4 regions of the Nocardioides marmotae genome follow, and region 1 is predicted to be linked to each of the others. Evidence: predicted binding sites of a transcription regulator. Region 1 holds the regulator's gene; each other region holds the start of a gene.
What was found. Region 1 encodes LexA, which represses DNA repair genes until DNA is damaged. Its sites were predicted from a motif close to TCGAACANNTGTTCGA; they were not measured.
Positions count from the first base shown of each region.

Region 2: a site for LexA is predicted at 1,169-1,184, ahead of HPC71_RS11190 (HNH endonuclease signature motif containing protein). Genes of this name have one in related genera too.
Region 3: a site for LexA is predicted at 1,312-1,327, ahead of HPC71_RS06145 (HNH endonuclease signature motif containing protein). Genes of this name have one in related genera too.
Region 4: a site for LexA is predicted at 1,167-1,182, ahead of HPC71_RS21080 (HNH endonuclease signature motif containing protein). Genes of this name have one in related genera too.

Region 1 covers NZ_CP053660.1:778,181-780,377, forward strand. Annotated here, with positions in the region: gene HPC71_RS03700 (phosphatase PAP2 family protein) at 1-710, opposite strand, end outside; gene lexA (transcriptional repressor LexA) at 850-1,572, opposite strand; gene HPC71_RS03710 (SDR family NAD(P)-dependent oxidoreductase) at 1,760-2,197, shown strand, end outside.
Region 2 covers NZ_CP053660.1:2,308,376-2,310,572, forward strand. Annotated here, with positions in the region: gene HPC71_RS11190 (HNH endonuclease signature motif containing protein) at 1-1,156, opposite strand, end outside; gene HPC71_RS11195 (hypothetical protein) at 1,952-2,164, opposite strand.
Region 3 covers NZ_CP053660.1:1,272,771-1,274,967, forward strand. Annotated here, with positions in the region: gene HPC71_RS06140 (YhgE/Pip domain-containing protein) at 1-1,131, shown strand, start outside; gene HPC71_RS06145 (HNH endonuclease signature motif containing protein) at 1,340-2,197, shown strand, end outside.
Region 4 covers NZ_CP053660.1:2,000,654-2,002,850, reverse strand. Annotated here, with positions in the region: gene HPC71_RS21080 (HNH endonuclease signature motif containing protein) at 1-1,154, opposite strand, end outside; gene HPC71_RS09700 (PQ-loop repeat-containing protein) at 1,923-2,197, shown strand, end outside.

The DNA.
Region 1 (2,197 bases):
GCGGCGACGAGGAAGCCCAGGCCGATCACCAGCCATCCGGCGATCGCGTCGAGGACCCAGTGGTTGCCGGTGCCCACGATGACCACGGCGGTGATCAGCGCGTAGGTCCAGCCGAGCGCGCGCACCCAGGAAGTGCGCGCGTTCATCTGCACGATGATCGCAACCCACAGGGCCCAGCCGGCGTGCAGCGAGGGGAACGCGGCGAGCTGGTTGGTCAGCCCGCCGAGCCCCTTCGGCGCCGAGGCGTCCGAGCCCCACCAGCCGTCGGCGGCGTGGAGGGAGAGCACGTCGACGTACCCCTCGACGAAGCGCGGCGGCGCGGTCGGCAGCAGCAGGTAGAGCGCCAGGCCGATCAGGGTCGCGGCGACGAGCGCCCGGCGGGCGGGCACGTAGTGACGGGCGCCGAGGCGGTAGAGCCAGAGCAGGGCCACGGCGGTCACGACGTAGTGGGCGGTGGCGTACCAGTAGCTGGAGAGGAGCCCGAGGATCTTGGTCTCGACGAAGACCTGGTTGAGGGAGGCCTCGAAGTGCAGCCCCACCAGGCTCTCGACGTGCAGCAGCTCTTGGGCGCGCACGAGCGCCGGCGCCAGCGAGTCGTCGGCGAAGAGCCGCGAGCCGCTGTAGAGCACGTAGAGGGTCAGGACCAGGGCCAGCTCGACGACCCCACGCCGCAGGCGTGGGTACCTCGTGGGGCTGGCGACGTCGCTCACAGGTCCAAGATTGCCGTATGCCGGCGGTGATGAGCATCCGGCTTACCCCTGATTCGCCCCCGGATCGACCCGGGGACGCCGTCGGAGCCTGTCTCTCGGGCCTCTCGGCCACCGGTGTGCACTCGCGGCCGGACCGACGTCACATCCGGCGCAGGACCGCGGTGACCTTGCCGAGGATGGTCGCGTGCGTGCCGTCGATGGGCTCGTACGCCGCGTTGTGCGGCAGCAGCCACACCTTGCCGTCCTTGCGCTGGAAGGTCTTGACCGTCGCCTCGCCGTCGATCATCGCCGCGACGATCTCGCCGTTGTCGGCGGTCGGCTGCTGCCGGATGACGACGTAGTCGCCGTTGCAGATCGCCGCCTCGACCATCGAGTCGCCGGCGACCTCCAGCAGGAACAGCTGACCGTCGCCCACGAGCTGCTTGGGCAGCGGGAAGACGTCCTCCACGCGCTCCTCGGCCAGGATCGGGCCACCGGCCGCGATCCGGCCGACCATCGGGACGTACTGCGCCTCGGGCAGCATGTCGCCCACGCCCGTCTCGTCGACCGCCCCGTCATCGGCGCTCGCCATGGCCCGCCGCGCGGCCATCACCTCGGGCAGGAACACCTCGAGGGCGCGCGGGCGATGCGGGTCGCGCTTGAGGAAGCCCTTCTCCTCGAGCACCTTCAGCTGGTGGGCCACGCTCGAGGAGCTGGTCAGCCCGACCGCGTCCCCGATCTCGCGCATGCTCGGCGGGTAGCCACGGCCCTCGATGCTGTCGCGGATGTGGGCGAGGATCCGGGTCTGGCGCGGGGTCAGGCCGGTGACGTCGGGCGCGCCGTCGGGCATCTCGGTGACCTTGGAGCCGGGGTTCTTCGCCATGGGGAGGTGCCTTCCGGGGTAGCGCGGTGACGGGCGAGCGGTGGTGCGGGGCCTTGACAGCACCGTAGAGCCTTCCGCGCCCGTGTTCAAACACCTGTTCGAAGGTGTGTCGCGCGGGCGTCGGTCGGCTCGGTCGGCTCGGCGGGCGAGGAGGGTGGCGCGGGGCCGGCGCTGGTTGGATCGGGCCATGGAGAACACCAGCTGTGTCGTCACCGGGGCGGCCCGCGGCATCGGCCGCGGCATCGCCGAGCTCATGGTCGCCCGCGGTCACCGCGTCGTGGTCACCGACGTGGACGGGGAGGGGGCGGCCCGCACCGCCCGCGAGATCGGCGCGGCCGAGGGGGTGGCCCAGGACGTGCGCGACCCCGCCTCGCACGCCGAGGTCGCCCGGGTGGCGGCGGGCCACGGCGACGTCGTCGCCTGGTTCTCCAACGCCGGCGTCGGCGACGACGGGACGCTCGTGGACCTGACCGAGGAGCAGGTACGCCGCCTGGTCGAGGTCAACCTGCTCGGCGCGGTCTGGAGCACCCGCGCCGCGCTGGCGGCGTTCGGCCCCCGCGGCGGGGACCTCGTGCTCACCGCCTCGCTCTCGGGCCTCGGCCCCGTCCCGGGGCTCTCCCTGTAC
Region 2 (2,197 bases), 1.5 Mb from region 1:
GGCGCCTACAGAGTGGGGCGATGTTCTCGGTCGCCGTCGGTCCGCCCCTGGCGTGGGGGATGACGTGGTCGTCATCCACTCGCGATGACGCGTGGGCGGGGCGGGTGCACCAGGGGAACACGCAGTGCAGGTCGCGGAGCCGGGTCTGGGTCGAGAGGCGGTCGGGGACCTCGTAGGCCTCGACGTGGATCCGCTCGCTCAGGTCGATGACCGGCTTCACGGTGATCGTCTTGCCGGCGTCGGACCGCGCGGCGCGGGTGCACCAGTCCGCGAGCTGGCTGGTGAGGACGAACCCGCGGACGTTCTCGACGCGCGTGATGTCGTCGAGGGTCCCGTCGGGACGCTGGTGGACGTGGACCACGAGGGGCTTGGGGTCGGTGTCGAACTCCAGCTGCATCTGCCGCCGCGCCATGTCACCCAGCGCGACCGAGCGGCGGGCGTCGAGGGTGTCGGTGCACCCCAGCGCCTCCAGCCTCGCCGCGCCCTTCGCCAGGGCGTCGTCGAGGTCGAGCGCATCGGCCAGGTCCAGGGTCGCCCACACGTCCACGTGCCCGTCGAAAGACACCTGCCGCGACTGGACCGTCACGTGCCGAGCCTCGGCCCGCTCGGTCGCCACCCGCTGCGCCTCGTCAGGGTCGAACCGGACCAACGCCTCCTCCAGCAACCGCTCCAGAGCCGCCGGCCCGATGGTCGAGGCCACCGGCGCGACATGGGTGTCGACGAACGCCGCACCCTTCTTCGGCAGGTGCAGCGTCCGCCGCGCCAGCGACCGCGCCTTCCAGGCCGGGAGGTCCAGCGAGGTGACCTTGGCCCAGAGCTTCGGGAGCCGGTAGCGCAGCTCGAGGGCCTCGGCGAGATAGGCCCGGCCGGCGTCCTCGGACTTCCCCAGGCCCGCGGCGAACTCCACCACCGCGAACTCGGTCACGAACGGAGCACCCTCACCCGCCAGGCAGACCGGCTTGTCGCCGAACCCGCGGAACACCGACCAGGACGCTGCATCGTCCAACGACTCCGCCGGGTGCAGCACGCACCACTGGACCGCCGCTTCGAGGAGCTCGGCCTCGGCCGCATTGGCGGCGCGCTGCTTGGCGCGCGCGAGGCTCAGCACGTCGGCTGGGGTGTCCAGCGGGTGCTCGAGCGTCGCGATCAAGGCCATGCCTCATTCTACTCGAACACATGCTCGAATGGAAGAGGCTCTCAACAGATCCTGCCGAACCGATCGGACACGCCAGCCCGAGGCGGCGGCCAGAGACCCAGCAGCCGACCGCAACCCACGGCGTACCTCGTCCCATAGCTGCCAATACCGCAACCACCCACAGCCCGCAGGCCGAAGGTCGGCCGCCGGGGCCTCGACACGTCGGCGCCAGGGCGCCTCCTGCTCGACCAGCGGCGGGGGCCCGCACGCTGAAGGTCGGCTCGGGGCCTCGACACGTCGGCGCCAGGGCGCCTCCTGCTCGACCAGCGGAAGGGCCCGAAGGCCGAAGGTCGGCTCACGGGGCCTCGACACGTCGGCGCCGGGGCGCCTCCTGCTCGACCAGCGGAGGCGGCCCGCAGGCCGAAGCTCGGCCGCCGGGGCCTCGACAACGTCGGCGCCAGGGCGCCTCCTGCTCGACCAGCGGCGGGGGCCCGCACGCTGAAGGTCGGCTCGGGGCCTCGACACGTCGGCGCCGGGGCGCCTCCTGCTCGACCAGCGGCCGGGGCCCGCAGGCCGAAGGTCGGCTCACGGGGCCTCGACACGTCGGCGCCGGGGGCGCCTCCTGCTCGACCAGCGGCGGGCCCGCAGGCCGAAGCTCGGCTGCCAGGGGCCTCGACACGTCGGCGCCGGGGGCGCCTCCTGCTCGACCAGCAGCTACAACAGCATCAGGACCGCGACGAGGACGGCGGTGAGCACGAGCGAGACCAGCACGGAGCCGAGGCAGCCGAGCCGGTTGCTGAAGAAGAAGAACACTGCTCAGGTGCGCGGGGCGTTCGTGGACGGCTGGGCGTCCTGGTCGTCGGCGTCGGGGTTGCCCCCGTCGACCGGGTCGCCCGTGGGGTCGTCGTCGGCCGCGGTGGGGCCGTCGAGCCCGGAGGCGGTGAGGGGCGGCTCGGCGTCCTGGTCGTGCCCGTAGGACGGGTCGCTGCCGGCGCTGCTCGGGTCGTCGGTGCTGCTCGTGTCGCTCATGTCAGGTCGGTACCCAGGGCCGCGCGGGGCAGC
Region 3 (2,197 bases), 490 kb from region 1:
CTCGTCGCCGACGGCGTGCTGACCCCGGGCGTCGCCGCCGACCTCGCGGCGGTCCTCGACCTCGCCGGCCAGCCGGTGCGGGACGCCGCCGCCGCGGTCACCGGCGCCTCCCGCAAGCTCGACCGGCTCAGCCGCGGGTCCGGGAAGGTCGCGGCCGGCGCCACGGCCCTGGCCCGGGCGACCCCTGCTCTCGTGCGCGGCATCGGCACCGCCCGGTCGGGTGCGGCCCGGCTCGCCTCCGGCGCCGCAACGGCCCGGTCAGGGGTCGCCACGCTCGCGAGCGGCGCCCGGAGCCTGTCGGCGGGCAACCAGCGGCTCGCGAACGGGTCGGAGCGGCTGGCGCGCGGCAGCGTGCGGCTGCGCCGCGGCGGAGCGAAGGTCGACCGCGGTGTCGACGAGCTCACCACCCAGCTGCGCAAGGGGTTGAAGAAGATCCCGGACCCGGATCGCAGGACCGCCGAGGCGACCGCCCGCACCATCGGCGACCCGGTGCGCGTGGCCGACGACCAGCTGGCCAGCGCCGGCAGCTACGGCGCCGGCCTGGCGCCGTTCTTCATGTCCCTGGCGGCCTGGATCGGTGCCTACGTGCTCTTCCTCCTGGTCAGACCCCTGTCCAGCCGCTCCCTCGCCGCCGCCGCTCCGGCCTGGCAGACCGTGCTGGGCGGGTGGCTGCCAGCCGCGGTCATCGGCCTGGCGCAGATGGCGGTCATGTTCCTGATCGTCAACGTCGCCCTCGACATCAGCGCCGCCGACGCGCTCGGCACCGTCGGGCTCCTGGCCCTCGCCTCGGCCGCGTTCGTCGCCCTGCTCCAGGCGTTCAACGTCTGGCTCGGCGCGGTCGGCCAGTTCCTCGGGCTGGTCCTCATGCTCGTCCAGCTGGTCACCGCCGGCGGGACGTTCCCGTGGCAGACCGTGCCCGAACCCTTGCAGGCCCTCCACCGGATCCTGCCGATGTCCTACGCCGTCGAAGGCCTGCGGCAGACGCTGTACGGCGGTGACGCAGCCGTCCTCGCCCGCGACCTCGCGGTGCTCCTCGGCGCTTTCGTCGTCGGCATCCTCGCCACCGTCTACGCGGCCTACCGCCAGCGCGTCTGGACCCCGGCCCGCCTCCACCCCGAGCTCGTGCTCTGACCTCCCCGGCAACCGACGGGCAGCCGACCTTCGGCCTCGGGCCGTGGGTGGTTGCGGTCTTTGGCAGTTATAGGACCGGGTACGTCGTGGGTTGCGGTCCGCTGCCGGCTCGCCGGCCGCTGCCTCGGGCTGGCGAGTTCGCCCAGCCCGGACAGGATTATCTAGCTGAACCTCTTTCGTTCGAGCATGTGTTCGAGTAGAATGAGGCATGGCCTTGACCGCGACGCTCGAGCACCCGCTGGACACCCCAGCCGACGTGCTGAGCCTCGCTCGCGCCAAGCAACGCGCGGCCAACGCAGCCGAGGCCGAGCTTCTTGAGGCGGCTGTCCAGTGGTGCGTGCTCCACCCGGCCGAGTCGCTCGACGAGGCAGCGACCTGGTCGGTGTTCCGCGGGTTCGGTGACAAGCCGGTCTGCCTGGCCGGTGAGGGTGCGCCGTTCGTGACCGAGTTCGCGGTCGTGGAGTTCGCGGCCGGGCTGGGGAAGTCCGAGGACGCCGGCCGGGCCTATCTCGCCGAGGCGCTCGAGCTGCGGTACCGGCTCCCGAAGCTGTGGGCGAAGGTGACCTCGCTGGATCTGCCGGCCTGGAAGGCGCGGGCGCTGGCGCGGCGGACGTTGCACCTGCCGAAGAAGGGTGCGGCGTTCGTCGACACCCACGTCGCCCCGGTCGCCTCGACTATCGGGCCCGCCGCGCTGGAGCGGTTGCTGGAGGAGGCGTTGGTCCGGTTCGACCCCGACGAAGCCCAACGTGTTGCGACCGAGCGGGCCGAGGCCCGGCACGTGACCATCCAGTCCCGACAGGTGTCCTTCGACGGGCACGTGGACGTGTGGGCGACCCTCGACCTGGCCGATGCACTGGACCTCGACGACGCACTCGAGAAGGGCGCGGCCCGGCTCGAAGCACTCGGGTGCACCGACACCCTCGACGCCCGACGGTCAGTCGCCCTGGGTGACATGGCGCGGCGGCAGATGCAGCTGGAGTTCGACACCGACCCCAAGCCCCTCGTGGTCCACGTGCACCAGCGTCCCGACGGGACCCTCGACGACATCACCCGGGTCGAGAACACC
Region 4 (2,197 bases), 1.2 Mb from region 1:
CGTCGGCACAGGGGCGCGATGTTCTCGGTCGCGGTCGGTCCGCCGCGGCTGTGCGGTGTCACGTGGTCGTCGTCGACCCGGCTGTTCGCGTGGGCGGGGCGGGTGCACCAGGGGAAGACGCAGTGGTGGTCCCGGAGCCGGGTCTGGGTCGAGAGGCGGTCGGGGACCTCGTAGGCCTCGACGTGGATCCGCTCGCTCAGGTCGATGACCGGCTTCACGATGATCGTGTTCGCCGCGGTGCTGCGGGCGGCGCGGGTGCACCAGTCCGCGAGCTGGCTGGTGAGGACGAACCCGCGGACGTTCTCCACGCGCGTGATGTCGTCCAGCGTCCCGTCGGGGTGCTGGTGCACGTGCACGACCAGGGGCTTGGGGTCGGTGTCGAACTCCAGGCTCAGCTGCCGCCGCGCCATGTCGCCGAGCGCCACGGAGCGGCGGGCGTCGAGGGTGTCGGCGCACCCGAGGGCCTCGAGCCTCGCCGCGCCCTTGGTCAGGGCGTCGTCGAGGTCGAGCGCGTCGGCCAGGTCGAGGGTCGCCCACACGTCCACGTGCCCGTCGAAGGAGACCTGGCGGGACTGGATGGTCACGTGCCGGGCCTCGGCCCGTTCGGTGGCGACACGTTGGGCTTCGTCGGGGTCGAACCGGACCAGCGCTTCCTCCAGCAACCGCTCCAGAGCCGCCGGCCCGATGGTGGATGCGACGGGTGCGAGGTGGGTGTCGACGAACGCCGCGCCCTTCTTCGGCAGGTGCAGCGTCCGACGCGCCAGGGAACGTGCCTTCCAGGCCGGCAGATCCAGGGAGGTCACCTTGGCCCAGAGCTTCGGGAGCCGGTACCGCAGCTCGAGCGCCTCGGCGAGATAGGCCCGGCCGGCGTCCTCCGACTTCCCCAGCCCGGCCGCGAACTCGACCACCGCGAACTCCGTCACGAACGGAGCACCCTCACCCGCCAGGCAGACCGGCTTGTCACCGAACCCGCGGAACACCGACCACGTCGCCGCATCGTCCAACGACTCGGCAGGGTGCAGCACGCACCACTGGACCGCCGCTTCGAGGAGCTCGGCCTCGGCCGCGTTGGCCGCACGCTGCTTGGCCCGCGCGAGGCTCAGCACGTCGGCTGGGGTGTCCAGCGGGTGCTCGAGCGTCGCGATCAAGGCCATGCCTCATTCTAGTCGAACATCTGCTCGAATGAAAGAGGTGCGCCCGAAGATCTTGTCGAACTGGTCGGACGCGCCAGACCGGAGTGGCGGCCGGTGAGCCGGCGACGCCGCGCAACCCACGACGTACCTCGCCCCGTAACTGCCAAGGACCACGACCACCCACGGCCCCCGGGCCGAAGTCCACCTCACGGGGCCTCGACACGTCGGCGCCAGGGCGCCTCCTGCTCGACCAGCGGAAGGCGACGACCAGAGACCCGGCAGCGAACCGCAACCCACGACGTACCCGGTCCCATAACTGCCAGAACCGCAACCACCCGCTGCCCGCAGGCCGAAGGCCGGCTCACGGGGCCTCGACACGTCGGCGCCAGGGCGCCGGCGGGGGCCCGCAGGCCGAAGCTCGGCTGGCGGGGGCCTCGACACGTCGGCGCCAGGGCGCCTCCTGCTCGACCAGCGGGCGGGCCCGAAGGCCGAAGCTCGGCTCACGGGGCCTCGACACGTCGGCGCCAGGGCGCCTCCTGGTCGACCAACAGCGGCGTCCGTGGCGCTGACCCGAGGCCACTGACCCCGAGGCACTGTGTGACGGGACTCGCGTCGCCGTCGGCTTCGCGGTGAGGGAGGGGCTCGGCGCAGGATGGATGACGCGCCGATGTTGCCCGCCCCGGGACCCCCGAGGTCCTCGGTCCCCGGGCCCGTGCGCCGTGGGTCGTCCCCGGAACGACCTCCGCTCCCCCACCCGTACGGCCGTCGAGCCGTGCCCAGCCTCCGTCTGTGTCTTTCGTCTTGCTCTCTGCTGCTGCCTTCTGTTCCGTCGCCATCACCCTCTCCCTGCTCACCCAGCTCCCCCAGGTCCTCCGGTCGCTCCGCACCCGCGCGACCGAGGGGCTCTCGACCGGCACGGTCGCTCTCTCGCTGCTGTGCTGCGCGTCGTGGTGCGCCTACGGGCTCGCCGTCCTCGACGTCGCCCAGGTCGCCAACAACGTCGTGAACCTCGCCCTGCTCGCGGTCCTCGCCCACGCCCTCGTCCTCGCCGGTGCGCTGCGCCC